One region of the Macrococcoides bohemicum genome, then DNA from elsewhere that is predicted to be linked to it. Evidence: riboswitches for the same ligand, from Rfam matches in the RefSeq annotation. Region 1 holds a riboswitch; the other holds the start of a gene.
What was found. Region 1 has a riboswitch for S-adenosylmethionine ahead of HT586_RS09315 (hypothetical protein). Riboswitches for the same ligand answer to the same signal wherever they lie in the genome.

Region 1 (15,304 bases):
CAGAAGCAACTGGATCAAGGAACGATACACCGATAATGTTGTTCGGGTGCGTCTTTGTAGCAGTCTCCGGTGTTGTTACACCGATAACACCATATTTCTTACCATTTTTCTCGATAATTGCAGAAGGTGCATATACACTTTTACCATCTTTATAAACGTTTGAACTTAAAATAGGGAAGTTTAATAATTTCTTATAGTTCATTGCAGTGTCAAAGCCAAAATCAAATTCATGGTTACCAACAGTCATTGCATCATAACCAACAGCGTTCATCGCTTTTGCCATGTCAGCACCTTTTGAGAAATTAGATAATGGTAAGCCCTGGAAAGCATCGCCAGAATCAAACATTAATGTAGGTTGTTCTTTATCTTTGATTGTCTTAACTTTTGCCATACCGATAACACGGCCATCTTCAGCATCTAAACGACCATGCATATCATTTGTATGTAAGATTTTAACTGAGTTCGGTCCAGCTGGTGTTTCAGTCGTTACTTTTTCAGTCGTTGGAACCTCAGTAGTAGCTGCTTGCGTCGTAGCTTTCTCAGTTGTAGGCGCTTCAGTCATAGCTGTTTCTATTGTCGCTTTCTCAGTTGTAGGCGCTTCAGTCGTAGCTGCTTCAGTTGTAGGCGCTGCAGTTGTTGGTGCTTCTGTTGTCACTTTCGCAGTTGTTGGTGCTTCAGTCGTTGGCTGTTCTGTTGTCACATCTGCAAGTGCATAAGGACTTTGGAATAGCATTGAGATTAATAACGTTAACATTAATATGATTGATGCAATTCGTTTCACAAGTGTTCCCTCCAAAATAAATTTTAATTTCTATATTATAATAATGTATAAATGCTGTAGTTATAATAATTTTAAGAAAAAATTACGCTAAATTTACAAAAAAATTATAAATGAAATGTATATGCAAATAAGTAGAGTAAAGGACCGAATATATAGGTAATCGTTATATAGAAAATACACCAGTTTTTATTCGTTTCGTATAACTTAACAATCTCAACATTCAGCGTAGAAAATGTTGTAAATGCTCCTAAAAATCCAGTACCAAGTAATAGCATCGTTGTCATATCAAATCGTGCAACGATACCTAACAACAATGCACCTAATAAATTAATAAACAGTGTACCATATGGAAAATTTCCATTCATCTTCTGACTGATATAATAACGTAACATTGCCCCGAATGGTGCACCAATTGCAACATAGATCAATTTCTGTCACCCCATTTCAACCCGATAGCAGCACATATGATACCACCAAAGATGCTAATGCTATAATAGATGATGAGTGAAAGATAATGATGTGCTAAATAGAGATCAGCAACATCCTTACTCAGCGCAGAGAATGTTGTGAAACTTCCTAGAAATCCAGTTGTAACGCCTGTTTTTATGAGGGCTGAGCAGGATAGGCGTTTAAAGTAAGTTGTACAATATCCTAAAGCAAATGCGCCGATGAGATTCACGATAATTGTATACATCGGTGCATGAAGCAATAAACTTATACTATATCTGCATAAAGCACCGAAGACACTCATACATGCAATATAAAGATAAATCATATAAAAACCTCCATAATAAAAAAGGATTGACGAATCAATCCTTAAATAATCCCAAATCTAAACAGGATACTAACAAGTTGTAAGAGAATAACAACTAAGATGACCCATGGCCAAATTTTCGCGACCTTAAATAAACGGCTTGAAATATTTTCAGGCTGTTTCAAAGCTTTATCAATTAAGACGATACTAATAATAAGTAAGATACAGCTTACTAGTCCGGTAAACAGTATGATGGCATTGATTGAACCGAAAAGTATTGCCAGCACAGGATTATAACCGTTACAAAAGATACTTAATATCACAAAAAATATAGAGAAGTAAACATATTTGTTCGCTTTCATGATGTTCCTCCAATCATTAATCATTTTATTTTACCACATCAAATGACAACAAAATATAAATTTATATAATGATATGAAAAGAATAGTAAATATATAAAAAATAGACAGGTATACTCAATCATTAGCAATATCAGTCATAATGTGATTATAATAAGTAGAAGTCTATACATTATATGTGGAGGAATAACAATGAAAAATTTAAATGTGCAAGTATTTGCTGATGGTGCGGATATCGAACAAATGAAAACAGCTTACCAAAACCAAACAGTTGATGGATTTACGACAAACCCATCACTTATGGCTAAAGCTGGTGTAGAAGATTATAAAGCTTTTGCTGAGGCAGCAGTTAAGGCAATACCAGATGCTTCTATCTCATTTGAAGTATTCGGCGATGATATGGAAACGATGGAGAAAGAAGCGGCAATCATTCAGTCATTCGGTGAAAATGTATTTGTTAAGATTCCTGTCGTGAATACAAAAGGCGAATCTATGATTCCATTGATCAAGAAATTATCTGAACAGGATATTAAATTAAATGTTACTGCGGTTTATACAATTGAACAGGTGACAGATATCGTGAAAGCAATTAAACCAGGTGTTGAAACATACGTTTCAGTATTTGCTGGTCGTATTGCAGATACTGGTGTAGATCCTATGCCATTAATGCGTGCTGCTGTAAAAGTTTGTCACGAAAAAGAAGGCGTGAAACTTTTATGGGCATCATGCCGCGAGCTTTATAACGTGATTCAGGCAGATGAAATCGGTTGTGACATTATCACTTGCCCAGGTGATGTTGTGAAGAAGATTCCAAACATCGGTCGTGACATCGATGAATTATCAGTAGATACAGTTAAAGGATTCGCTAAAGACATTCAATCAAGTGGATTAGGCATTTTATAAGACACCTTAGACCATTACACAATTTGTGTAATGGTTTAATCAATAATATATGATTTAGACAAAGTATGTACAATCATGCTTTGTCTTTTTTGTTAAATATTTCATGGATCACATCTAATCAAGTGATTACAGAATCACTGTCTGTTATGAGCATTTTAAATTTGCACATTTTCAAGCGATTATAAAAATGATACACTAGATATGACTAAAAATTAAGGCGGGGTATAAATTGGCATTCAGATATATGAAGCTATCAGATGAACATTATCGACATGTGTTATTAAGATTTGGCGACTTCTTTGAAGATTTCAGATGTTTTGTTGAGACAAGTAAAGAGCTTACTGAAGAATTAGGAATTACGCTGGATAGAGATGATTCATATACGAGATATTTAGTAAGATTGTTTGTTATTGCTGAAGAAACGACTGGTAAGAAGATTGATGACCCGAGATGTGACGAGACAATAGAAATGATTACTGAAGTGGTAAATGATAAGAACTTCAATCGCTATAACAGTGCTGAAAGCGGTGTACCAGGTAGAATGTACGAAGCATATCAAACATTCGTTGGTGAAGGACTTACAATAGATTAACTCAAACGAGATGAACATCTCGTTTTTATTTTGACTATAATATCAGAATATTCTGATGAATTCTTGAAGATAATCCTATATTTCTGTAAACTAAGGTTGTACTATAATAAAGGAGGAAATTATGGATTATATTTTAAAGTTTTCAGAATGGCTATGGGGTTATCCGTTAATCACACTATTATTTTGTACAAGTTTATTTTTAACCATCTATCTTGGCTTTATTCAGTTCAGACACTTTCCTTATATTATTAAACAGACGTTCGGTAGTATCAATAAAGCGCCAAAAGGTGAAGGAACGATAACACCGAGACAAGCTTTAACCTCTGCATTATCTTCTACAGTAGGGGCTGCAAATATTGTGGGCGTTCCAACTGCAATCATCATGGGTGGGCCAGGAGCAGTATTCTGGATGTTATTGATTGCATTTTTGGCAATGGCATTGAAGTATAGTGAAAACGTACTTGGAATACATTACCGTGAAAAAAATAAAGCGGGCGAGTTTGTAGGTGGACCAACGTATTATATGAAGAAAGGCTTTAAAAATAAAAAGCTTGGTATGATATTTGCTGTTATCTTTGCATTTATGCTGATGATAGAACTGATACCAAGTGTTATGGTACAAGGCAATTCAGTTGCAGATTCTATGCATGACACGTTTCAGATCAATCCATGGATAACAGGCGTTATCATGTCGCTCGTTACAGGAATCGTTGTTTTTGGTGGAATCCAACGCATCGCGACAGTGACAGAGAAGCTCGTGCCTTTAATGGTAGGTTTATATCTTTTATTTGGATTTATTATTATTGGGATGAATATAACACATGTACCCAGTGTGATAATGTTAGTGCTGGAGAAAGCATTTAAGCCAGAAGCCGCTGCCGGTGGTGGATTTGGTGCAGCACTTGCGACAACAGTAAGATGGGGATTTGCGCGAGGAGTGTATTCAAATGAAGCGGGACTCGGTACCTCTCCTATTGCACATGCCGCAGCAAAGACTGATCATCCAGTAAGACAGGCATTTTGGAGTATATCTGAAATTGTTGTTGATACAGTGATTATCTGTTCGACAACAGCCTTTGTAGTACTCGTGTCAGACGTACATCTACATAAAGATGCGAAAGCAAATCCAGGAGCGTTAACAGCACGTGCTTATGAAGATGCGTTTGGCTTATTTGGAAGTGCACTTATTTCAATATCGCTGATCTTCTTTGTATTATCAACTATAATCGTCGTCGTATACTATGGATCGCGTATGGCAGAATTCCTGTTCGGTGAAACGATGGGAACGATTATGAAAATCGTATATATCATATCCATTACGATAGGCTCAGTAGGATATGGTACACAATTATGGATACTATTAGACTTAGCGTTAGCGTTTATTTTAATCCCTAACGTGATCGCAGTATTACTCCTTAGCCCACAAGTTAAACGACTGACAAATGAGTTCTTTTCAGAATACAAATAGTTATAGAAACAGTACATGAAAATGTGCTGTTTTGTTATTTTCTTAAAATAGATCTGATTATTAAATAAGATGTATCGAAAATTTCAATTGCAAGTTAGCCACAACATCCAAATTAATAGAGATAGTAACTTAATGGTTCACTTAATAATCCTTCGGATTTTAGTGACTTCAGAAACAGGTATGTAGGTGTTTCGTAATCTAGAATTTTTCTGGGATAATTGTTCATCCAGTTTTGGATACGATAAATTATCTCATCAGATACTGATCCCATACTGATTCCTTTAGGGATTATCCTTCTAATGAATTTATGGTGGTTTTCTTTAGTACCTCGTTCCCATGATGAATAAGGGTGCGTAAAGTATATTTCAGTATCAGGTAATGTCTCTGTAAGGTCACAGAACTCTGATCCGTTATCAGAAGTAATAGACTTGAATATTCGTGAAAATGAATTACCTATTTGATCTTTTAATTGACTTAATGCTAATGTGACAGCATCATTAGTTTTACTTTTAATAGGAACGATGATTTCAAATCGTGTCTGTCTTTCAACAAGTGTAAGTAACGCTTTTTCATTTTTAAGTTTAGAACCAATTACAGTATCTATTTCCCAATGACCAAAGACATCTCTAGAATTGATTTCATGACTTCTATCTTCGATAGATTTTCCTAATACTTTTTTATTTTTTCGACTAGGTCTTCTATTTGTATTTGGTTTTCGTGAAATCTTCTCTATAAGGTCGATATTAGAGGTCTTCATAATTCCTCTTTCAATCCAGTTATATAGTGTTGAAACACAAGGAATAATAGAATCACAAAAAATATTATTCTTTTTAGCATAGGCAACTACGACATCGGGAGACCATTTTTTATTCAACATCATCTTATCAGCCCAATCAATAAAAGCATGAGATAGCTGATGTTTTGGAGTCCTGTAAGAATTCATACGATTTGTTTCATATTTAAGTTGAGCAACATCAGGGAAATAGCATTCATAATCATAAAAATATTCTTTACCATTAGAAACTACGCGCTTAATTTGTTTAACAGTTCCTCTATTGATCTCATTGTTAATTGTTTGAGGTGCTCTATTCAAAATTTTAGCAATAGCACGATTTGAATAATTTTCACTCTTCAAAACCTGAATTTGATATCTTTCAAATTCAGTTAAGTGTTTTCCTTTAACATGATTAGTGGTACCATTTAGATGAGTCATTTGCATTCATTCCTTATTGTTTGTTGTGGTAACTACAATATTAACATGGATGCACATGGCTCATTTTTTATTTTTTAAAGCACACCGTAGGTGGCTAACTTGATTATAGAATTTCCCAAGCAAATAAAAATTATAGAGGTGTAAAACATGATAAATACTGAAAATAAGAAAAGATTTTTAGAAAAAGTTAGTGATGAAAATGGAATTATTTCTGCATTAGCTTTTGACCAACGTGGTGCTTTAAAAAGAATGATGTCAGCATTTCAGGAAGAAGATCCAACTGTTGAACAAATAGAAAATTTAAAATCATTAGTAGCTAAGGAACTAACTGAGTATGCCTCTTCAATTTTATTAGATCCTGAGTATGGATTACCTGCTTCTAAAGTAAAACATAAAGATGCAGGATTATTATTAGCCTATGAAAAAACTGGTTATGATGCTACAACGAAAGGAAGATTACCGGATTGTTTAGTTGAATGGTCTGCTAAACGTATTAAAGAACAAGGTGCAGATGCGGTTAAATTCCTACTTTACTACGATGTAGATGATGATAAATACATTAATGATCAAAAACAAGCTTATATTGAAAGAATAGGCTCTGAATGTGTAGCAGAGGATATTCCATTCTTCTTAGAAATATTAACATATGATGATAATATAGCTGATAACAGTAGTGTTGAGTTTGCTAAAGTTAAACCAAGAAAAGTAAATGAAGCAATGAAATTATTCTCAAAAGATCGCTTTAATGTTGATGTTCTAAAAGTAGAAGTTCCAGTAAATATGAATTTTGTGGAAGGATTTGCTGAGAATGAAGTTGTATATTCTAAAGAAGAAGCAGCTCAATACTTTAAAGAGCAAGAACAAGCAACTAACTTACCTTATATTTATTTAAGCGCAGGTGTTTCAGCTCAATTATTCCAGGAAACATTAAAGTTTGCATCTGAATCTGGTGCGAAGTTTAATGGTGTACTATGCGGTAGAGCAACATGGTCTGGTGCGGTTAAAGTTTATATTGAACAAGGTGAAGAAGCCGCTAGAAAATGGTTACAATCTGAAGGATATAATAATATTAATCAATTAAACGAAGTATTAAAATCAACTGCAGCATCTTACAAAGAAAAAATATAAAAATATTGGAGGGAAATTGATATGAACAAAGAAGAAACTACAATGCTTGGATTTGAAATTGTTGCATATGCTGGGGATGCAAGGTCAAAGTTACTCGAAGCTTTAAATGCTGCTAAAAATGGAGAATTTGATAAGGCAGAACAATTAGTTGAAGAAGCAAATCAATGTATTGTTGATGCTCATAATGCTCAAACAAGCTTACTAGCTAAAGAAGCATCTGGTGAAGATATTGCATATAGTGTCACAATGATGCATGGGCAAGATCATCTAATGACTACATTATTATTAAAAGACATGATGAAGCATATGATTGAACTTTACAAAAGAGGGAGCTGAAAATAATGGATAAATTAATTGCGCAAATAGAGAAAGCAAAACCATTATTTGAAAAGCTATCACGTAATATATATTTGAGAGCGATTCGTGATGGATTTATTTCAGCTATGCCCGTAATACTATTTTCGAGTATATTTTTATTAATTGCTTATGTACCTAACGTTTTTGGATTTACATGGAGTAAAAATGCTGAAATGATATTGATGAAACCTTATCATTACACCATGGGTGTTATAGCATTATTAGTGGCAGGTACGACAGCTAAGTCATTAACAGATTCTTATAATAGAAAGCTAGATAGTACGAATCAAATTAATTTTTTATCAACAATGTTAGCAGCGATTTGTGGATTTTTATTTCTAGCGTCAGATGCTGTTAAAGTTGGAGGATTTTCAAGCGCATTTTTAGGCACAAAGGGTTTAATGACTGCTTTCTTAGCAGCATTTGTGACAGTAATTATTTATAATTTCTGTGTAAAGAGAAATATAACAATTAAAATGCCTTCAGAAGTACCACCAAATATTTCACAAGTATTTAAAGATATTTTTCCATTTTCATTTGTTATTTTAACACTATATGGATTAGATTTACTTAGCCGCGCAATCTTAAATACAAACGTTGCTGAGTCAATTGTTAAACTCTTTGCACCACTGTTCACTGCAGCAGATGGTTACGTTGGAATAACAATTATCTTTGGAGCATTTGCTTTATTCTGGTTTATTGGGATTCATGGTCCTTCAATTGTTGAACCTGCTATTGCAGCAATAACTTATGCGAATATTGAAACAAACTATCAATTATTACAAGCAGGCGAGCATGCAGATAAAATTTTAACATCTGGAACGCAAATGTTTATTGTAACAATGGGTGGTACAGGAGCAACATTAGTTGTACCATTTATGTTTATGTGGCTGACGAAATCTAAACGTAATAAAGCGATTGGTAGAGCTTCAGCAGTACCGACATTCTTTGGTGTTAACGAACCAATATTATTTGGTGCTCCTTTAGTACTGAACCCTGTGTTCTTTATACCGTTTGTATTTGCACCAATTGCAAACGTCTGGATATTCAAGTTTTTCGTAGATGTATTAGGAATGAACAGTTTCAGTGTTAACTTGCCTTGGACAACACCTGGTCCGTTAGGGATTATAATGGGAACAGGTTTAGGTATGTGGTCATTTGTACTTGCTATCACATTAATAGTCGTGGATGTTTTAATCTACTATCCATTCCTAAAGGTTTATGACAAACAAATTTTAGAAGAAGAATTAGCTGGTGTTGATAATTCAAATAACTTAAGAGATAAAGTTAAAGAAAATTTTGATACAACAAAAGCCGATGGAATTTTAGAAAAGAATACAAATAATAAAGAAAATGTTATTAATACGGAAAATAATCTAAGTAATGATAGTGGATTAAAAGAACAAACAAATGTACTTGTATTATGTGCTGGTGGAGGGACAAGTGGTTTATTAGCAAATGCTTTAAATAAGGCTGCTCTTGAATTTGATAAACCGATTAAAGCTGCAGCAGGTAGTTATGGAGCACATATGGATATTATGAAAGAATATCAATTAGTGATTTTAGCACCACAAGTAGCATCAAATTATGAAGATATAAAAATCGATACAGATAGATTAGGTATTAAATTAGCGAAGACACAAGGTGCAGAATATATCAAATTAACTCGTGATGGTAAGGGTGCAGTTGAATTCGTTGAAGATCAATTCAAATCTTAGAGAGGAGATCTATTGTTTATGAAAAAGTTACCTGAAGATTTTATTTTTGGAGGAGCAACAGCAGCGTATCAAGCAGAAGGTGCGACAAATACTGATGGAAAAGGGAGAGTAGCTTGGGATACCTATTTGGAAGAAAATTATTGGTATACTGCTGAACCAGCAAGTGATTTTTATAATAAATATCCAATTGATTTAGAATTAAGTGAAAAATTTGGAGTAAATGGTATACGAATATCAATTGCATGGTCAAGAATTTTTCCACAAGGATACGGAGAAGTTAATGAAAAAGGCATTCAATTTTATCAAAATTTATTCGATGAGTGTTTAAAGAGAAATGTGGAACCATTTGTTACATTACATCACTTTGATACACCTGAAGTTTTGCATAAAAATGGTGATTTCCTAAATAGAGAAAATGTGAAACACTTTGTAGATTATGCTAAGTTTTGTTTCGAAACATTTACTCAAGTAAAATATTGGACTACTTTTAATGAAATAGGCCCTATTGGTGATGGACAGTATCTTGTTGGTAAGTTTCCTCCAGGCATAAAATATGATTTTGAAAAAGTATTTCAGTCACATCACAATATGATGGTAGCACATGCGAGAGCAGTTAAATTATTTAAAGATAATGGCTATGAAGGTGAGATAGGTGTCGTGCATGCCTTGCCAACAAAATATCCGTATGATCCAGAAAATCCAGAAGATGTACGTGCTGCTGAATTAGAAGATATTATTCATAATAAATTTATTCTAGATGCAACATATCTTGGTCAATATTCTGATCACACAATGGAAGGTGTCAATCACATTCTTAAAGTGAATGGTGGTAAACTAGAAATTTTAGATGAAGATTTAAAAGAACTAGATGCTGCTAAAGACTTAAATGATTTCTTAGGAATTAACTACTATATGAGTGATTGGATGAGGGGATTTGACGGCGAATCAGAAATCACTCATAATTCTAAAGGCAATAAAGGTGGATCTAAATATCAATTAAAAGGGGTAGGACAAAGAGAATTTGATATAGATGTCCCTAGAACTGATTGGGATTGGATGATTTACCCACAAGGTTTATACGATCAAATTATGCGCGTGAAAAAAGATTATCCAAACTATAAAAAAATCTATATCACTGAAAATGGATTAGGATATAAAGATGAATTTGTAGATGGAACTGTATATGATGATGCGCGAATTGATTATGTTAAAAAACATCTGGAAGTAATCGCTGATGCTATTGAAGACGGTGCTAATGTCAAAGGATATTTTATCTGGTCACTGATGGATGTATTTTCTTGGTCTAATGGATATGAAAAACGATATGGTTTATTCTATGTAGACTTTGAAACACAGGAAAGATATCCTAAAAAGAGTGCACACTGGTATAAAGAATTAGCAGATTCAAAAATGATAAAATAAAGATTCCGAAAGTTACAAATGGAGTTGTTAGGTAGGCAACTCCATTTGTCTTTTGATATATAAACATTAAACCAATAATCTATTTCCTCCTTCCTTGCTTCGTTATTATTTCGTCCATCGTCATATTAAATATTTTACTGATGTTATACAGATCAACAGCAGTAATATTACGTTCATCATTTTCTAACTTTGAGTATGTTGATAATCCGATATTTAATAGCTGTGCCATTTCTTTGGATGTATAATCTAGGTTTTCTCTATGGTATTTTATCGCTTTTGCTATGTCTGCGTTATTCAATATTTTCCACCTCTTTTTTAGGTGAAATTAACAAAGAATAAAATGAAAAAGTGGTTATTTTCCAACTCGGAAAATAACCACTTTTTTATGAAAATTTATATTATAATGTAAAGTTATTGTCTTTTGAATATTGCGTTTTGATAAGATGTGTTACTAAATTATTATAAGTTTATTTGATATTCTAAAGAACAGAATTTCCAAATTAGAAATTTTTAATTTATGTATTAATTCCCATATTATGATTAATCTATCATAATACAAAGGAGGTGACGCTGTGGATTTTGAGCTTGGTCGCATACATAAGATTTTAGTAACATTAACTGATCACCCAGATGCAGACTATTACGGTCACTTTAAAGAAGACGACATCATATTCATCCTACTTGAGATGGGCTTAGTGGAATTCAGGTTCAATGTCTTACTCGATGATAACGTGTTCGAAACTTTACTTAATGTTGAAGTAACTAAAAAGGGATTACTCTTTATGACTGCATATAACAATCAGATGAAATACTAAAAAAAGCGCCTATCGCTTGATAGGCACTTTCATTAATACTGCGGTTCTACTGTTACTTTATAACCGTTAATAACAAATTCAATTTTTCGATTTTCATTATTAATCGTTGGTTCTTCAGGTTTTGATTCAAATGTAGAATGTGCTGCATCTAATTCATTTAATTCACTTTTAAGCTGAGAAATCTTTCCCATTCTAGCCATGCTTGAACCCCAGCTATTCGGTTTCTTCATTTGTGCCTCTACGAGTTCTGCTAATACGTCTGCTCTTGTTCTCATTATAAACACTCCTTAAATCGTTTTTACAATAAAAATAAGCTCATCTTAAAGAAAGAAGAGCTTAAGTAAGAACTTCTTATCTTTCAAGACATCATCTTGTTGGAATTAGCACAGTGCATAAGCCTGTTGCCGAGGTTTCATAGGGCCAAGTCCCTCCACCTGCTCTGAATAAGATACGAGCTATTTTTTTGTAAGTTAATTATACCATACTTTTTTATTCAGAACCCTTCGAAATCATTTTGTAATATTTTTTGAGCCATATTTTTAAGGTAAGTTTAAGGTAAGTTTAAGGTAAAGTACATGGATTGAGATAGTATAATTAAAAGAAAATGAGGAGATAAAAGTAATGAAATCATGTCATAAACTTTTTATTGGTGCAGCGCTTAGTATCATTGGATTTATATTCATTGGGTTTGCTTTAATTTATGATATTAAACCAGATAGTTTTCACGGACTCATTGCAGGGTTACTGCTAACAATCGGTATGCCGATGTACTTTAAGAATTTAGCGACACATATTGAGAACGGAAGACAGTCGTAACGATCTGAAAGAATGCTGTATCTATTAATACAAAGTATAAGGAGACGAATCATGACATCAATTAAAGTTGCTGGTATCGATATTTTAAATCAAAGTGTATCACCTTTTAGGTTTGTAGAGAATGATAAACGTGTAAGGTTTTATGAATCTAGACTTACATACTTTAGTTATATGAAGTTACTAAAGAAATTCTCAAACAAATATGATTTGCTATACAATGGATTTGACATTAATGCGCAGCATTATGGGTTAGGAAAGATTATTGATATCAAAAGGTACAATGAGTATATCGTCTACAATGAAGAATTAAAGAAGGATTTTACGCATATTAGTATTAAAGGATTACCGTTAGAAGATGCGATCAATTACATGAGATATCATAAAAGGAAAGAAAAGATGCCATTTTTTAGTTATCTGTATAATGATAAAACGTTTATTCGATTAAGTCCGTTTTTCATTGATGTTATTTCTGAAGATACAGCGCTTATTGCGTGGATCAAACAGGAATTTAAATATGATTATGCGCATGACTTTGATGATGATGAGGTAATGACAGAAGCGGAGTGGCAGGGATAGTATTAAAATGTATTTTCATTGAAGAATTTATATTTATAAATCTTAAAATAGAAAGAGTATTAAAATGAACTTTAAAAGACATATAACTATATTAAGAATCGTCATGTATAGTCTAGATACGGTTATTGCGCTATCACTAATATATTATTTCGGAAGTAAGATATTTCCTTATGAATTCATCGCTCTAGGTGACCAATTCTATTATCTCAGTATTATTCTAATCCTTGAAGCCATTATCTAACTGCAGAGAAAGTCAAAGAAGACTTAGAGGATATACCTTTAGGAAAATGGAGAAGGTATCGAATATAAGTGATACCTCGGTATTAAGGGAATGAAAGTAATATCAAGTACATCACTGGCATATATACTACAATATTAAAAAAATTAATTGTGAGTGAAAAATATAATAATTTTTTATATCCAGGATATTTATCCAGCAGATGAAACATATAAAAAATAATCATTAATGAACTTATACCAATTGAGCAGTACACCCAAATACCTTCCAATTCAATGATACTATTTCCGTAAATATGAAATAACATCAAACCAATATACAATAAGTAATTTAGAATATTGAGTGTTATAACTTTCTTCTTCAAGTAAATCACCTCTACAAAAAATCAAAAATGCATAAAGTGATTGTCTTTAACGTTTTATGCATTTTCTATTTTTTCAAATTTATTCTTCATCATAGAAGAAGTAATAATAAATAATTAATCCTACTGGTAAAGCAAATATCGGTGTTACGATTACACCAGCAATACAAGCTGATAAAAATATATATAATAAATCTTCCATCGTCCATTTCTTTTCTAATAGGCGGTTTATAAATTCTTTTATCGTCATTAATAATCCTCCGTTATTAAATTTATATCATTATAAATCATATACATATTTTAGCATATATGTTTATAAATATATAAATATAAACATATATAAATATATAAAGGAATGATTATTGATTATGAATTTACTAGCTTTGCTTTATGTACTTTTACTTTTCATATTTCTTATTGCTATTTCGAAGAGACCATTTAAAAATGAAAATATAAAAAAAGGGTTGATTGGTGGTATTGTTGTCTTAATATTTGTGACTGTTGTTAACTCCTTTACGTAAATGATTATATGAAATAAGGGATAGGAGATGAATAAATGAATAGCGATGATCACTATGTTTCGAAACTTATTAAAATAATATTATTCATTGGATTGATGAATATTATTTTGTTATCTACTAATTTTGAATATAAATTTGTTTTTATGTGGATGAGCGTTGTATTTATATTAATTTATTTATTATTTAATGCACTATATCCTTGGTATGTTTCCGGGAAAAAAGTTTATAGGAATAAAGAGGAATAATTAAAAATTTTTTTGATGCTTTTATTAAAATGATATTATCAACTTGTAAAGGAGTGTTTATTAAATATGAAAACAAATAAAGATGTTGTTTACGCTGCTTTAGGAGGATGTTTCGGTGTATTGCTCGTTCAATTTTTTATGATCTATTTAACTACAGGTAATGTATGGGAATGGTCAGAGGTATCTCATAATGTTATTCCATTTTTGGTGTTTTTCTTAATAATTTTAATTGTTATTAAAGAATATAATGTTAGGAAAATTAATCGATAGAATAAAAAATTACATAATCAAGGAAATATATCTTTTACCAAAATAGCTAATAAATACTTAAACAACGCATAAAAAGTTTGTCTAGAACTTTTTATGCGTTTTGTTTTTTAAAATATATTTTTGTAACGAAAGTATTAGAAATATGAATAATATATAGAAGGAGGGTCGGGATGAATGATAATCAGATTTATATAGAATATCGTGATTTTATTTATAAGTTCTTGTTAAAGTATTTGAATAATGCAGATCTTGCTGAAGAAATAACACAGGAAACGTTTTATCAGGCGATTAAGTCGTTAGATAAATTTGATCCTGATAAGAATACCAAATTCTCATCGTGGTTATGTCAAATAGCGTTAAATCTGGCGAAACAAGCCCTACATAAGAATACTAAACAACGAAATTTAGTGGATAGATTATCGAATAATATTAACAGTACTTCAATGAACGTCGAAAAGGATTATCTATTAAAAGAACAATTAGGCGAATTGTATTATTTGATTGATCAATTAAAACCACTTGAAAAAGAAATCGTGTTACTAAGAATTGAGAAAGAACTCACATTCAATGAAATAGCGGTTGTCTTTGGTAAAACTGAAAATTGGGCTAGGGTTACTTATTTTAGAGCAAAACAAAAATTAATCGAGGTGTATCATAATGAATCATAGTTTATTTAAAGACTTGTTACCTAACTATATCGATGGTCTGACAAGTGATGAAACAAATGAATTGATGTATGACCATATGAATAAATGTGAAGCTTGCAG
Region 2 (15,304 bases), 850 kb from region 1:
TTGAGGCGAGAGTTTATAAAGTGCAAAGATAAAGGTAATGCGAAGTAAATTCAGATATTATCAATGGGGAAGTCAAAGTAGAGATTAATGAACTTGATAAACAAAATATTTCAGCTGGATACACAAAACCGGTTGGAAAAATGAAGCATAAATAATATTTCTAAAGACAGGGTAATTACCTGTCTTTTTTATTTTTAAAAACCTCACACTTAACTTATCCTTTGATATAATAGCACCAATAGGGCATATCGGAGGAATGAATGTGGTAAGAATTGAAAAGAAGAAATTATATGAAGAGATTGCAGATCGCATTATTATGCAAATCAAAGAAGGTGAATTTGAAGTCGATGAAAAGCTGCCATCTATTCAAAAATTGGCTCAGGATTATGGCGTAGGACAAGCATCTATTAGAGAAGCTTTAAATGCTTTACGTGTAATGGGACTCGTTGAAATCCGTCATGGTGAAGGAACGTTTGTAAAGCATATTAAACCTAAAGTCTTTTCTAAAGAGATGTCAGTATATACTAAAAAAGATATTATTGATTTATTAGAAGTACGTAAAATTATAGAAGTTGGCGCTGCAGGTCGTGCTGCTGTGAAGCATTCAGAAGAGGATTTACAGAATATTAAAGTTGCACTTGAGCAGATGAAACTAGCAGTACATAATAAAGCAATTGGTGAACAAAGTGACTTTACTTTCCATTTAGCGATTGCTAAAGCTACTAAGAATGAGTTGTTAGCTCAACTATTAGTAGAAGTATCAGATAAAGTGAAGACAACAATGAAAGAGACGCGTAAAATCTGGATTTATACAGAAACGAAATCTATCGAGAAGTTATATAAAGAACATCTTGAGATTTATGAAGCAATCAAACAAAAAGATATAAAACTTTCTGAAGAAAAGATGCTTAAACATTTAGAAGAAGTGGAATATGTATTATTAGAACATTTAGAAACAAAGTAAGATAAATAAATTATGGAATTTTGTCACTTGCATTTAGATTATCATTCCAATAAAATAGTACTGTTAGAGATACAGTCATCCGATGACTGAAAATTTTATCAATATTGGGCGATATTGATAACTAGAGGGGTGTTTGATTATGAAAGTAAGTTTATTTAGTACATGTTTAGTAGACGTTTTTGAAAAAAGAGTAGGTATTGCAACTGTAGAATTACTTGAAAAATTAGGTTGTGAAGTGGACTTTCCTGCGGCACAAGTATGTTGTGGGCAACCGGCATATAATTCTGGATATCATGAAGAAACGAAAAAAGCCGCACAAAACATGATCAAAGCTTTTGAAAATTCAGAGTATGTTGTAGCACCGTCTGGTTCATGTATTACAATGTTTAAACATTATCCGGATTTATTTAAAGATGATATGGTGTGGCGTGATCGCGCACAACGTTTGGCGGATAAATCTTATGAAGTAACGCAATTTATCGTTAATGTTCTTGGTGTTACGGATGTAGGTGCCAAGTTAGAAGGTAAAGCAACAATGCATCCATCATGTCATAATACACGTTTATTACATAACTCAGAGCCACCGAAGAAGTTATTATCTGCAGTAGAAGGATTAGAGATTGTAGAGCTACCTGAATATTACAATTGTTGTGGATTTGGTGGAACATTTGCTGTTAAGATGAATGATGTTTCAGGTGAAATGGTCGATGAAAAAGTAGATTGTATCGTAAAAAGTGGTGCCGATTTTTTAGTTGGAGCAGATGCAAGTTGCTTAATGAATATTGAAGGACGTTTAAAACGTCGTGGTGAAAAAGTTAAGGTTTACCACATCGTAGAAATCCTGAATAACAATACAGAGGCGGTGACTGTATAATGAGTATGAAAATTGGTAATGAAACATTTAAGAAAGCTGTAAAAACAGAACTTAAAGATGATTTTATGCGTGGTGCAGTCTCTAGTGCCCAAGATAGATTACGTGAACGAAAAATAAAATCTCAGGAATCACTAGGTAACTGGGAAGAGTGGAGAAGTCACTCTGAAGAGATTCGTCAGCATACATTAGCGAATTTAGATTATTATTTAAATATGCTTGCAGAAAATGTCGCAGCAAAAGGCGGACATGTATTTTTTGCTGAAACTGCAGAAGAAGCAAATGAGTATGTTCAAAAAGTATTAGTAGAAAAAAAGGCGAAAAAAGTAGCAAAGTCAAAATCAATGGTTACAGAAGAGATTGATTTGAATAAGGCGATGGAAGCTGTTGGTTGTGAAGTAATCGAAACAGACTTAGGTGAATATATTTTACAAGTTGATGATCACAATCCACCATCACATATCGTTACACCAGCTTTACACATGAATAAAGATCAGATTCAAAAAGTTTTTACTGAAAAACTAGGTTACACTAAATCAAATAGTCCTGAAGATTTAGCTTTATTTGCACGTAAAAAGCTTCGAGAAGAATTCTTGTCAGCAGATGTTGGTATTACAGGTTGTAATTTCGGTGTTGCTGAAAGTGGTTCTTTCACATTAGTAACTAACGAAGGTAATGCACGTATGGTAACAACATTACCAAAAACACAGATTACTGTGATGGGTATGGAACGTATTGTGCCTACGCATGAAGAATTGGAAGTATTAGTTTCTATGTTAACGCGTGCAGCTGTTGGACAAAATTTAACAAGCTATGTGACAACTTTAACAGGTCCTCGTGCAGATGATGAAATCGATGGACCAGAAGAATTTCATCTGGTTATTGTTGATAATGGACGTTCTAAAATATTAGGAACACAATTCCAATCTATTTTACAATGTATTCGTTGTGCAGCATGTGTTAACGTTTGTCCTGTATATCGTCAGGTAGGAGGTCATTCTTATGGTTCTATCTATCCAGGACCAGTAGGTGCTGTATTGACGCCTTTATTAGGTGGTTATAAAGATTATAAAGAACTACCCTATGCATCTACGTTATGTGGTGCTTGTACGGAAGCATGTCCTGTTAAAATCCCGTTACATGACTTATTGTTAGAACATAGACGTGTCATAGTGGAAGAAGAACACATGTCTCCTGTAGCAGAACGATTAGTCATGAAAGGATTTAGTGTGGGAGCCTCTCATTCTACTTTATTTAAATATGGTACCAAGATGGCTCCATCAATGATGGCTCCATTTGAGAATAAACAAGAACATATGATTACAAAAGGACCAAAACCTTTACATGCCTGGACAGATACACGTGATTTCCCAATGCCGGATGAAGAAAATTTCCGTGACTGGATGCAAAACAGATTGAAAAGAGGTGCGAAATAATGAAGGGAACAATCCAAAATAAAGATTCGTTTATTAGTAACATCTCAAAAAATCTTAATCGTGCAATGCCTGAAAAGGTAGAAATCCCTGAGTGGAAATTTAGACCACAAGATAAAACATTAACAGGACTTTCTCAAGATGAATTATTGGATGTTTTAAAACAGCAATGTGAATTTATCCATACTGATTTAGTTGTGACTAATTCAAATGAAGTAAATAAAACTTTATCAGATATTATTGCGAAATATGGGAATGGTGAAGTAATTGCTACAAATGATAAACGCTACGCGGAATATGGTATTGATTTAGCTGCTCAAGATGCTTTTATCTGGGATGAAGCAAAAGGCACTGAAAATTTACATGTAGCAGAACGTGCGAATGTCGGAATCACTATTAGTGAATCAACATTAGCTGAAAGCGGAACAGTTGTGTTATATGCAGATAAAGGGATTGGTAGAAGTGTCAGTCTTTTACCTGCAACTTATATTGCAATTGTACCGAAATCTACTATTGTACCAAGATTTACACAAGCTGCTCAAGAAATGAATGAAATGATGAAAGACGCAGCTAACTTTCCAACTTGCATTAACTTAATTACTGGACCATCTAACTCAGCAGATATAGAGATGAAACTTGTAGTAGGTGTTCACGGTCCAATTAAAGCAACATATATTGTTTTAGATGATAAATAAAATTACAGCCTGGAGCAATAGCTCCAGGTTGTTTGTTTTGATACGGCTATTGCTTTAATAAATATTATGTTTTGTATAGAATGGTGTTAACGTTCATAAAATAAATTTTTATGGAGGCATGAAATGACGATATTTAATGATAAAGTTGCAAATAAGTATGATGCATATTTTGACACAAAAAAAGGGCGTTATGTTTGGCAAGTTGAAACTGATTTAATGAATCAATTGATTGATATTGAAAGTGGTATGCGTGTGCTTGAAATTGGTAGTGGTACAGGGATTTATAGTATTCCTTTTGTACAGCAGGGGTGTATTGTAACAGGTATCGATATATCAGATGAAATGTTAGAGATTGCACGTCAGAAAGTAATTGATCAGCAATTAAATTTAGATTTTATACATATGGATGCTAATGCGCTTCATTTTTCTGAGCATACTTTTGATCGTATTTATTCGATGGGTGTATTAGATTTTGTAGATGATTTAGAACGTGCTTTTGAGCAAGCATATCGTGTGTTAAAGCCAGGTGGTAAAATCTCCATTGCTGTTGTTAATCGAGATAGTGCTTGGGGGAAACGTTATATGGACCCGGAATATAATAAAGGCAAAGTGTATGCACATGCCCATTTTAAAAATTTAAATGAGCTCATGCGTATTCATCCGGAAGAAATAATAGGCTCAGGAGAGTGTTTATTCGTACCGCCCGATGCTGAGGAAAGTGAATTTACTTTAGAGAATGAAAGATTGATGAGTGACAATGCAGGTGGATGGATTAATGTAGTCTGGCAGAAGAAAGAAGGATAATTAATGAAAGAAAAAAATATAGATATTCAATTCGATCATATTATACATTATATAAATGGCATTGAAGACTTTCGTTTTCCGGGTAATAAATTAAATATTATCCCAGGAGGAAAACATTTGTCGTTAGGTACTAAAAATAGTTTAAGCAGAATAGATTTATCTTATATCGAATTTATCGATGTATTTGATAAACAATTAATAGAAGCTGCAATGAAAGATGATACAGAATATCTGGGTTTCGCGAGTACATTAGGAAGAACTAATTATACTGAAGGATTTAAACGATTATGTTTTAGAACGCAGGATATTAATGCCCTAAATCATCACTTTAAATCGTTAGGTTTAAAGACATTAGGACCATTAAAGATGGAAAGAGTCACACCTCAAGGTAAACTAATACAATGGGAACTTTTATATATAGATGACGAATGTAATTTTGAGTTACCTTTCTTTATACAATGGGAAGAGTCGGATAAAGAAAGACAGAAAGTATTAGAAAGTGAGATGCAATTGCACCTTCATATCGACACGATTGTTATCGAAACGCATGACTTTGATAGCATTGCAGAAATATTTGTATCGTGGCTTGATTATGAAGTGGTAGGTGGGGTTATCAATACATATTTTCTATTAAAAAAGGAAGGATTACCTCATATTAAGTTAGTCCCTGGAAACGAAAACAAAATCAGAAGATTAGAAATAAAAACACAAGATGACAGCCTTAAAGGCGAACATCTTGTGCATGATGCAGTATATGCATTTATTTAACGTAAACATAATTGTAGATTACCATAACGATTAAATAGATATGGTAAGCAGTAATAATAATTGTTAAAGCTGCAAGTATTTTTGTAAATGATGTAACGCGCGTAATTAAAAATAATATAGACAAAATAACTGCAAAACCAGCAGAAATGATATGGACACTCAATAAATTAATAGAAGCATCGGTTGATAAAGTATATATAAAATATGCGTTGATAACCGCAAGTAACACTAATAATATATTTTTCAGCATATAAAAAACCTCATTTTTTATAGAATAATGATAAAATAATAAAGTAACATTAACATTAGTTCAATTGTAACAATAAAATAATAAAAATTGTTGCGTGACGAATGAAAGGATTCTTATTATGACAATTTCAAAAATTAATATAAGTAATGAGGTACATGATCATTTCGTAAAAACACATGACAACGGAGATCTATTACAACTAACGGATTGGGCAGCTTCTAAATCTCGTTCAGGTTGGTATGCACGCCGTATTGCTGTTGGTCGAGATGGTGAGATTGTCGGGGTAGGACAATTACTATTCAAGAAAGTTCCGAAATTACCATACAAACTTTGCTATATCTCTAGAGGATTTATTGTTGATTACAAAGATAAAGAAGCGGTAGAAGCATTAGTAAAGGATGCAATCAAAGTTGCAAAATCAGAAAAAGCATATGTGATAAAACTCGATCCTGATGTTGAAGTAGAATCGATGGGTGATATGGTACAACAATTAGAAGCTTTAGGTTTTATCCATCGAGGATTCGGAGATGGCTTAAGTTCAGATTACATTCAACCTCGAATGACGATGGTTACAGATATTAGTGTTGACGATGAAACTTTGCTTAAATCATTTGAAAGAAACAATCGTTCAAAAGTGAAACGCAGTTTGAAGATGGGAACTGAATGTATTAAAGGTGATAGAACGGATTTAGGTACTTTCGCTGAATTGATGAAAGAAACAGGAAAGCGTGATGGCTTTCTAACGCGTGATGTTTCCTACTTTGAAAATATTTATGATGCATTGAATCCAAATGGTGATGCTGAATTATTTTTAGTGAAATTAGTACCAGACAAAGTCCTTCGAAACTTAAATCAGGAACTTGCTGATATTGAAGTACAGAAAGAAAAACTCACGCAAAAGAAAGATCAAAAGAAAGCGCAGAATCAGCTAAATGATTTAAATATTAAACGAGAGAAAATTCAAAAACAAATTGCAGCGTTAGAAACTTTAAAACAAACGCACCCTGAAGGAAAAGTATTATCAGGTGCTTTACTGACTTTTGCGGGTAAAAAGTCATACTACTTATATGGCGCTTCAAGCAATGAATTTAGAGATTACTTACCTAACCATAATATGCAATTTAGTATGATGCAATATGCACGTTCAGTAGGTGCTACAAGTTATGACTTTGGTGGAACGAGTAAAGAACCTGATAAAGACTCTAAGTATTTTGGACTATGGCAATTTAAGAAAGTCTGGGGTACTAGGTTAATTGAAAAAGTTGGAGAATTTGACTATGTATTAAATCAACCAATTTATAATTTGATAGAAGTTGTTAAACCAAAAATGACAGATCTTAAGAAGAAGATTAAAATAAGAACAAAGTAAAAAGTTATTATAATTATTGAGGTGACAGCTTTTGAGAATAGCATTTATCGGTGGCGGTAAAATGGTCACAGAGATGGTTAAAGGATTAAACAGAAGTGGACTTACTAGAACTTATTTAGGTATTTGGATGAGAGATAAAGATAAGCTTCAAAATTTTAATGCCAAACATAATATTACACCACTTACAAAAATGAGTGATATTGTACAATATGACGTAATAGTGTTGGGTATAACACCTAACAATTATCGCGAAGTTACTTCAAAAATGGCCAGATATTTATGTGAACATCATATTCTAATTTCTATCGTTGGGGGATTATCTATTCAGGAGATTGATGATGAATTTGATGAACATCCAAAAATTATTCGACTTATGCCTAATACGCCGGTAGGGGTTAATGCTGGTGTGCTTGCGATGAGCAAGAATGAATTTGTTGAGAAAAAAGAAGCAAAGCAAATAGAAGAAATAATGAAGCGTTTAGGCTATACACACTGGATTGATGAATCATTAATGCATATCATGCCTGCTGTGACCGGATCAAGCCCGACGTTTATATATCTCCTCATTGAAGCGATGGCAGACAATGCTGTGAGTGAAGGTTTAAATCGTGAGCTTGCATATCAAATGGTTAGTGAGATGATTATTGGTGCAGGAACGATGGTACGTCAAACGAAAGAACATCCCGGTGTATTAAAAGATCAGGTAACAACACCAGGCGGATCAACGATACAAGGTGTAAAAATGTTAGAAGAAAAAGGTTTCAGAGATGCTATTTCAAAAGCGATGGATGCAATCAATGCTTTTAATAAAGGTTAAGAGGCTGACACGAAAGTGTACAGTCTCTTTATTAGTTAAAGATGCTAAAAATTGATTGTTTTGTATTCATATATAGAAACGGATTTACAAATGTAACGTATAATATAAATAGGAAGTTAAAGACGCTAAATGAAGTTAAAAATATCGCAAGTAATCTGTAGGTAATATTTTTAGAAAGACTCGGATCATTAGAAAAATGATAATGTATGCCTATCAGAAAAGTAACGATACAAAATATTAACCAAAAATATATAGTTAAAAATATAATGCCACTATGTATAAAGTAACTCAAAAAAAATACGATATGCATGACAATTAACATGGTCATCATTACTTTTTGCATTGTTTAACCTCCATTCACTTATATTGTAATATATATCAACGGATAAAAATATAAAATTATAAAAATATTAAGGAGTTGTGAATATGAAAATAGGATTTATCGGAACAGGTGTTATGGGAACAAGTATGGCAAGACATTTAGGAGAAGTGTTATTTGTATATAACAGAACGAAAGAGAAAGCAGCGCCTTTATTAGAAGCTGGAGCTGTGTGGTGTGAATCACCAAAATCTGTAGTTGAACAAGCCGACATTGTTTTTACGATACTTGGCTATCCAAAAGATGTAGAAGAGACATATCTTGCTGAGAATGGATTAATTACAAACGGTAGCAGCGGTCAAATATTCATTGACTGCACTACGAGCAGTCCTGAACTTGCTAAGCAATTATTTGAAGCAGGACAAACAAAAGGAATTGAAGTGCTCGATGCTCCAGTCAGTGGAGGAGATATCGGTGCCAAAAATGCCACACTTTCTATTATGGTAGGTGGTAATGAAACAACGTTTGATCAAGTGTATCCACTATTTGAACGCATTGGTAAATCTATTTCATATTTTGGAGCTGCAGGAAGTGGACAGCATACGAAGATGGCGAATCAGATTGCAATTGCTTCTAACATGTTGGGTGTTGCAGAAAGTCTTTATTATGCAAAGTCAGCTGGGTTAGATGTTGAACGTGTACTTGAAACAATCTCGAAAGGCGCTGCAGGAAGCTGGTCGCTATCTAACCTTGCACCACGTATGTTAGTTGACGACTATGCGCCTGGATTTTATACGCATCATTTCTTAAAGGATATGAAGATTGCTTTAAATGAAGCAGAGAAACTGAATATTCAATTGCCAGGTTTAGCACTTGCATATGAAATGTATGACACATTGTCTGATGAGCTGAAGCAGACGACGGGCACACAGATTATCTATAAAAGATATTAATAAAAGATTTCAATAAAAAATATAAAGAAATAGCGAATATTAATATTTAATGAAGTTGTGTGATATTAGGTGCTTTATTTGAATAAATCATGTAAAATTGCCTATTGTTAAGAAGTTCATAAATGAATGGAGGAAAAGTCTTGATTAAGAAAATAATTGATTTTTCTTTGCATAATAAACTTGCTATCTGGTTGATGACATTAATTATTTTAGCAGCCGGGGTTTATAGTGCAACGAAGATGAAGATGGAAATGTTACCGAGCATGTCAACTCCGGTAATATCGATTACAACACCTTATCCAGGTGCTACACCTGAGGATGTTTTAGAAGGTATAACCGATCCGATTGAAAAGAAAGTTAAGAATTTATCTGGTGTAGAAAAAGTAACAAGTCAGTCTCTTGAAAACGCTTCTGCTGTAACGGTGCAATATAAATTTGGTACAGATATGGATGAAGCACAAAATGAACTGGAAAAGCAGATTGATAAAGTTGAGATGCCTGAAGGTGCTATGGATAAACAAGTATCTCAAATGTCGATGTACACTTTCCCGATTATCAGCTATTCAATATCTAGTGATAAATCAGATATCAAGACTTTAACAGAAAAGATTAAAAAAGATTTAGTACCTGAAATTGAAGGTATTGAAGGTGTAACAAACGTTACATTTTCAGGACAGGAAGTTGAACAGGTTGAACTTCAGTTTGATGACAAAAAGTTAAAAGCGAAAAAGTTAACTGAAGATAGCGTATTACAGTTTATTAAAGGTGCTACAATGGAGGCGCCACTTGGATTATATACTTTCGGTAATGATTTAAAGAGTATTATCGTAAATGGTCAGTTTACAAATGTGGAAGCATTAAAATCGCTTAAAATTCCGGTGACAGATAGCAGTGCTACTCAAAGCCAAACAGCCCAAAGTCAGTCGGCACAAATGCCACAAGATCCGGCGGCACAGAAGGCTATGATGGAAGCGATGAAAAATGCCAAAGTGCCAACTGTGAAATTATCAGATGTAGCAGATATAAAAACAGTGCAAAGCCGTGAATCGATTTCTAAAACAAATGGTAAAGACTCATTAAGCGTGCAGGTTATCAAATCAGATGATGCGAACACTGTAACTTTGGCTAATGCAGTAAAAGAAAAAGTTAAACAATTTAAAAAAGACAATCCTGATATGAGTGCCGTACTTATGATGGATCAGGCAAAACCTATTGAAGATTCAGTTAAGACGATGGCGGAAAAAGCGATCATCGGTGCGATATTTGCGGTTATTATGATTTTGATCTTCCTAAGAAATATTCGTTCAACTTTAATTGCAGTGGTTTCTATTCCGATGTCTATTTTAATGGCGATGCTTGTTTTAAAACAGATGGACATTTCACTTAACATTATGACGTTAGGGGCGATGACCGTTGCAATTGGACGTGTTATTGATGACTCGATTGTCGTTATTGAGAATATATTCCGTCGCATGTCGCTTAAAGGTGAGAAGTTAACAGGATTTGAATTAATCAGCAGTGCAACGAAAGAAATGTTCATTCCAATCATGAGTTCTACGATGGTTACAATCGCTGTATTCTTACCATTAGCGTTAGTATCTGGGTCTATTGGTGAAATCTTCAGACCATTTGCATGGACCGTGGTATTTGCATTACTTGCCTCACTTTTAATCGCGATTACTATCGTGCCGATGTTGGCACATACATTCTTTAAGAATGGTATTAAAGGTCATCATGACGATGAAGAAAAGGTCGGAAAGATAGCTGGATTCTATCGCAAGATATTAGACTGGTCATTAAGTCATAAAGCGATTGTATCTGCATTAAGTGTGTTATTACTTGTAGGTAGTCTTTTCTTAACACCGTTCTTAGGTACGTCATTTATTTCTACTGGTGAAGATAAATTATTGGCATTAACATATAAACCGAAACCAGGTGAAAAAGAGGAAGACGTTGTGAAAAAAGGTGAAGCAGTTCAGAAAATATTAGCTAAAAATGATAACGTTGTGAATACGCAATTCTCTGTAGGAGGAGAAAATCCATTTAACCCTATCGCATCTAATGATATGGCGATGATGGTCGAATATAAGAAAGATACTCCGAACTGGGAAGATGAAGCGGATAAAGTATTAGCTAAAATTGCTAAATTAAATCATGAAGGCGATTGGAAAAACCAGGACTTTGCAACAGGTGGTGCAACAAATGCGGTTACAGTAACCGTTAATGGGCCATCAACAGAAGCCATTCGACCAGTCGTTGAAAAGTTAGAAAAAGAATTGAAAGATGTTAAATCGTTAACAAATGTCAATACATCACTTTCAGATAGTTACGATGCTTATACTTTAAAAGTAAATCATAATAAATTGTCTGAATTAGGTTTAACAGCTGGACAAGTTGCAATGACGTTAAATCAACGTAGCGATGATAAAGTTGTGACGAAAGTCGGCGAAAAAGGTAAATCAACAGAAGTTATCTTAACGAAGAAAAAAGAAGATAACTGGACGAAAGAAAAGTTAGAAAACACAAAAATTACTTCACCACTAGGTAAAGTAGTGACATTAAGTGAAGTTGTTAAGATCGAAGAAACAAAAACTTCTGACACGATTAAGCGTGAAGATGGTAATATTTCAGCATCAGTTGAAGGAAAGATTAAAGGTAAAGATGTTAGTAAAGCTACACAAGATGTAACAGAAAAGGTCAATGCTTTAAAACACCCTGATAACGTTGATGTTCACGTTGGTGGGACAAGTGAAGATATTGGAGAAAGTTTCTCACAACTCGGACTTGCAATGCTTGCAGCAGTAGGTATTGTTTATTTAATCCTGGTATTAACATTTAAAGGTGGACTCGCACCACTCGCAATCCTATTCTCATTACCATTTACAATTATCGGAGTAATATTAGGCCTGCTAGCTTTCAAAGAAACATTATCAGTACCATCTATGATCGGTATGTTAATGTTAATTGGTATCGTTGTAACAAATGCGATTGTATTAATTGATCGCGTCATTAACAAAGAAGCAGAAGGATTACCGACACGTGAAGCGATTTTAGAAGCTGCAACGACACGTGTACGTCCAATACTTATGACAGCACTTGCAACAGTTGGCGCATTAATGCCGTTATTATTTGGTGGAGACGGCTCAGTATTGATTTCTAAAGCACTTGCTGTAACGGTAATCGGTGGTTTAGTATCCTCTACGTTATTAACATTGATCGTCGTGCCGATTGTGTATGAATTATTGATGAAAATGCGTAATAAATTTACGAAAAGCAATGCAACAACAGAGCGAGTAACCGTTGTAAATAAATAAAAACTAAAGAATTCATTGACAATTCAAAATTTGAGTACTAATATAAATACCATATTAAAAATTAAATATCTTATCCAGAGAGACTGAGGGAATTGGCCCTATGATGTCTCAGCAGCGGGCTCTTACGAGTACTGTGCTAAATCCAACAAGCTATTATGCTTGATAGATAAGTGACTCATATAATACGTCATTGCTATTAAGCAATGACGTTTTTTTTCTTTGGATAAGGTAAGTGGAGGGAATAGATTGGCGATACAGTTTATTGATGTCAATAAGACATACAGAAGGAACGGTAAGACAACACAAGCGTTGAAAGATATTTACTTAACAATACCAACCGGAAAAATATTTGGGCTTATTGGTTATAGCGGTGCTGGTAAAAGTACGTTACTCAGAACAATTAATTTACTTGAGAAGCCTACGAGTGGTCAAGTGCTTGTGAATGATGTAGATATTACAAAATTAAACAAGCAGAAACTACAAAAAGAACGATTAAACATAGGGATGATTTTCCAGCAGTTTAATTTAATCCAATCTAAGACAGTGGCGGAAAACATCGCATTCAGTTTAAAAGCAGCACATTTCCCTAAGAAACAGTATGATGATCGCATTACCGAATTACTTGATCTTGTAGGACTAACACATCGCCGTGACAGTTATCCAAGAGAGTTATCAGGAGGACAAAAGCAACGCGTTGGAATTGCGCGTGCGCTTGCTAATAATCCTGAAATATTGTTGTGTGATGAAGCGACGAGTGCGCTAGATCCAGAGACAACAAAAAGTATATTAAACTTGATTCGCGATATTAATCAGAAATTAGGGATTACAGTCGTTGTAATTACGCATGAGATGGATGTCATAAAAGAAATTTGTGATGAAGTAGCCGTAATGGATAATGGAGAAATCGTAGAACATGCAGATGTATTTACTGTGTTTTCTAATCCCCAAAGTGATTTAACAAGACATTTTGTAAATGATATCTATCATCTGGAATTACCAGAGCAATATATGAAATTAAATAATGAAGACAAAGAAATTATTACGGTTAAGTTTATTGGAGATAGTGCAGAAAGTGCGTTTATCAATAATTTATATAAGAAATTTAACTGCGATATCTCGATTATTCAAGGCAGGATTGAATACATACAAAATCAACCGATAGGTATATTAACTTTCGAAGTTACAGGTGATATTCAAGAAAGAATCGCTATAAATGAATACATAAAGAAATCAAATGGAATCGAGAGGGTGGCATAAATGAGCGATAAATTTCAAACACTTCTACCAGAATTATATAAAGCATTTTTAGAAACGATTTTAATGTCTAGTATCGCAATTACACTCTCTGTTCTTATTGGATTGCCACTTGGTATCCTTCTTTATTTAACACGCAATCAATTACTATTACCGAATGGACCACTTAACTCGATATTAGGATTTATCGTCAATATCATTCGTTCGTTTCCGTTTATCATTTTGATGGTAGCGATACTGCCATTTGCTACGAAGATTGTTGGGCAGTCCCATGGTCCTTATGTTGCAAGTGTCGCTTTAACGCTTGCCGCTGTACCTTTATTTGCTAGACTTATTGAAACATCTTTAAAGGAAGTCGATAAAGGTGTCATTGAAGCATGTGTAGCTACTGGTGCATCTCTTAAACAAATTATTATGGATGTGTTAATTCCAGAAAGTATGTCAGGGATTTTTCAGGCAATTACTTTAGCGATTATTAGCATACTAGCTTATAGCGCAACAGCCGGTGTTATCGGTGGAGGAGGTATTGGTGACCTTGCCATTCGATATGGATACTATCGTTATGACAACGTTACGATGATAGTAACAGTCATTATACTCATCATCCTTGTACAACTGATTCAAATTACTGGTGACTTTATCAGTAAACGTGTAGATAAAAGATAATAGGTAAAACGAAAGAGTAAAATATAATTGAAAAATAATAAAAAGCGAAAAAATAAAAGAAACGAAAGAAGGAAAAATATGAAGAATATAGTTATTTTTATATTGTCTGGCATCATTGTTATATTGTTATCTGGGATATTATTAGATAAAGGTAATCCATTTGAACGTCAAAATGCGGATGTAAAAAGTACGCAAAGCAAAGATAAAGGTAAAGTTAGTATTGGTGCAACGAGTGGGCCTTATGCTGATATGGTAAAGAAAGCAATTCAGCCTGGTCTTGAAAAATTAGGCTATACAGTAGAGCGCGTTGAATACTCTGATTACATTCAGCCGAATAAATCATTAGCAAAAGGTGATTTAGATGCGAATTTATACCAGCATATTGAATTTATGAAACAGTTTAATGCTCAAAATAAGACCAATCTTGTTGCAACAGGACAAGTTCCAACTGCACCGATGGGTATTTATTCTGGTAAATATAAATCATTTGAAGAAGTACCTAATGGTGCTGAGATTGCAATTCCAAACGATCCGGTTAATGCAGCGCGTGCTTTTAAAACCTTAAAATTAGCACACCTTATTGATATTAAACCAGGGACAAATGAACTTACAATTTCAGAACGTGATGTTATTAATAATAAGAAAAATTTAAAGTTTGTAGCAGTAGAAGCAGCACAATTACCACGTAGCAAAGATAGTATAGGATTATCAGCTATTCCTGGTAACTTTGCATTAGCTTCTAAAATTGATTTGAAATCAGCATTACAGTTAGAGCAGATGGATGAACATTATCGAAATCGTATCGTTGTTAACAAGAAGAATGAAAA

Region 2: another riboswitch for S-adenosylmethionine. It lies ahead of HT586_RS01580 (methionine ABC transporter ATP-binding protein); the one in region 1 lies ahead of HT586_RS09315 (hypothetical protein).

The regions. Positions count from the first base shown of each region.
Region 1 is NZ_CP054482.1:1,797,729-1,813,032, reverse strand. Features, by position in the region: gene HT586_RS09385 (5'-nucleotidase C-terminal domain-containing protein) at 1-781, opposite strand, end outside; gene HT586_RS09380 (fluoride efflux transporter FluC) at 886-1,209, opposite strand; gene HT586_RS09375 (fluoride efflux transporter FluC) at 1,206-1,556, opposite strand; gene HT586_RS09370 (hypothetical protein) at 1,598-1,897, opposite strand; gene HT586_RS09365 (transaldolase) at 2,087-2,797, shown strand; gene HT586_RS09360 (hypothetical protein) at 3,027-3,389, shown strand; gene HT586_RS09355 (alanine/glycine:cation symporter family protein) at 3,511-4,857, shown strand; gene HT586_RS09350 (IS30 family transposase) at 4,970-6,070, opposite strand; gene lacD (tagatose-bisphosphate aldolase) at 6,218-7,198, shown strand; gene HT586_RS09340 (PTS lactose/cellobiose transporter subunit IIA) at 7,220-7,534, shown strand; gene HT586_RS09335 (lactose-specific PTS transporter subunit EIIC) at 7,537-9,273, shown strand; gene lacG (6-phospho-beta-galactosidase) at 9,292-10,695, shown strand; gene HT586_RS09325 (helix-turn-helix domain-containing protein) at 10,775-10,993, opposite strand; gene HT586_RS09320 (hypothetical protein) at 11,268-11,510, shown strand; gene HT586_RS09315 (hypothetical protein) at 11,543-11,785, opposite strand; SAM riboswitch class I at 11,859-11,960, opposite strand; gene HT586_RS09310 (hypothetical protein) at 12,132-12,326, shown strand; gene HT586_RS09305 (hypothetical protein) at 12,378-12,902, shown strand; gene HT586_RS09300 (VraH family peptide resistance protein) at 13,584-13,751, opposite strand; gene HT586_RS09295 (hypothetical protein) at 14,058-14,267, shown strand; gene HT586_RS09290 (hypothetical protein) at 14,334-14,537, shown strand; gene HT586_RS09285 (RNA polymerase sigma factor) at 14,708-15,205, shown strand; gene HT586_RS09280 (anti-sigma factor family protein) at 15,195-15,304, shown strand, end outside.
Region 2 is NZ_CP054482.1:290,413-305,716, forward strand. Features, by position in the region: gene HT586_RS01520 (glycoside hydrolase family 13 protein) at 1-32, shown strand, start outside; gene HT586_RS01525 (FadR/GntR family transcriptional regulator) at 263-964, shown strand; gene HT586_RS01530 ((Fe-S)-binding protein) at 1,104-1,838, shown strand; gene HT586_RS01535 (LutB/LldF family L-lactate oxidation iron-sulfur protein) at 1,838-3,271, shown strand; gene HT586_RS01540 (LutC/YkgG family protein) at 3,271-3,963, shown strand; gene HT586_RS01545 (class I SAM-dependent methyltransferase) at 4,087-4,767, shown strand; gene HT586_RS01550 (VOC family protein) at 4,771-5,535, shown strand; gene HT586_RS01555 (hypothetical protein) at 5,528-5,785, opposite strand; gene HT586_RS01560 (lipid II:glycine glycyltransferase FemX) at 5,910-7,154, shown strand; gene proC (pyrroline-5-carboxylate reductase) at 7,186-7,971, shown strand; gene HT586_RS01570 (NAD(P)-dependent oxidoreductase) at 8,398-9,243, shown strand; gene HT586_RS01575 (efflux RND transporter permease subunit) at 9,384-12,557, shown strand; SAM riboswitch class I at 12,625-12,730, shown strand; gene HT586_RS01580 (methionine ABC transporter ATP-binding protein) at 12,804-13,814, shown strand; gene HT586_RS01585 (methionine ABC transporter permease) at 13,815-14,477, shown strand; gene HT586_RS01590 (MetQ/NlpA family ABC transporter substrate-binding protein) at 14,556-15,304, shown strand, end outside.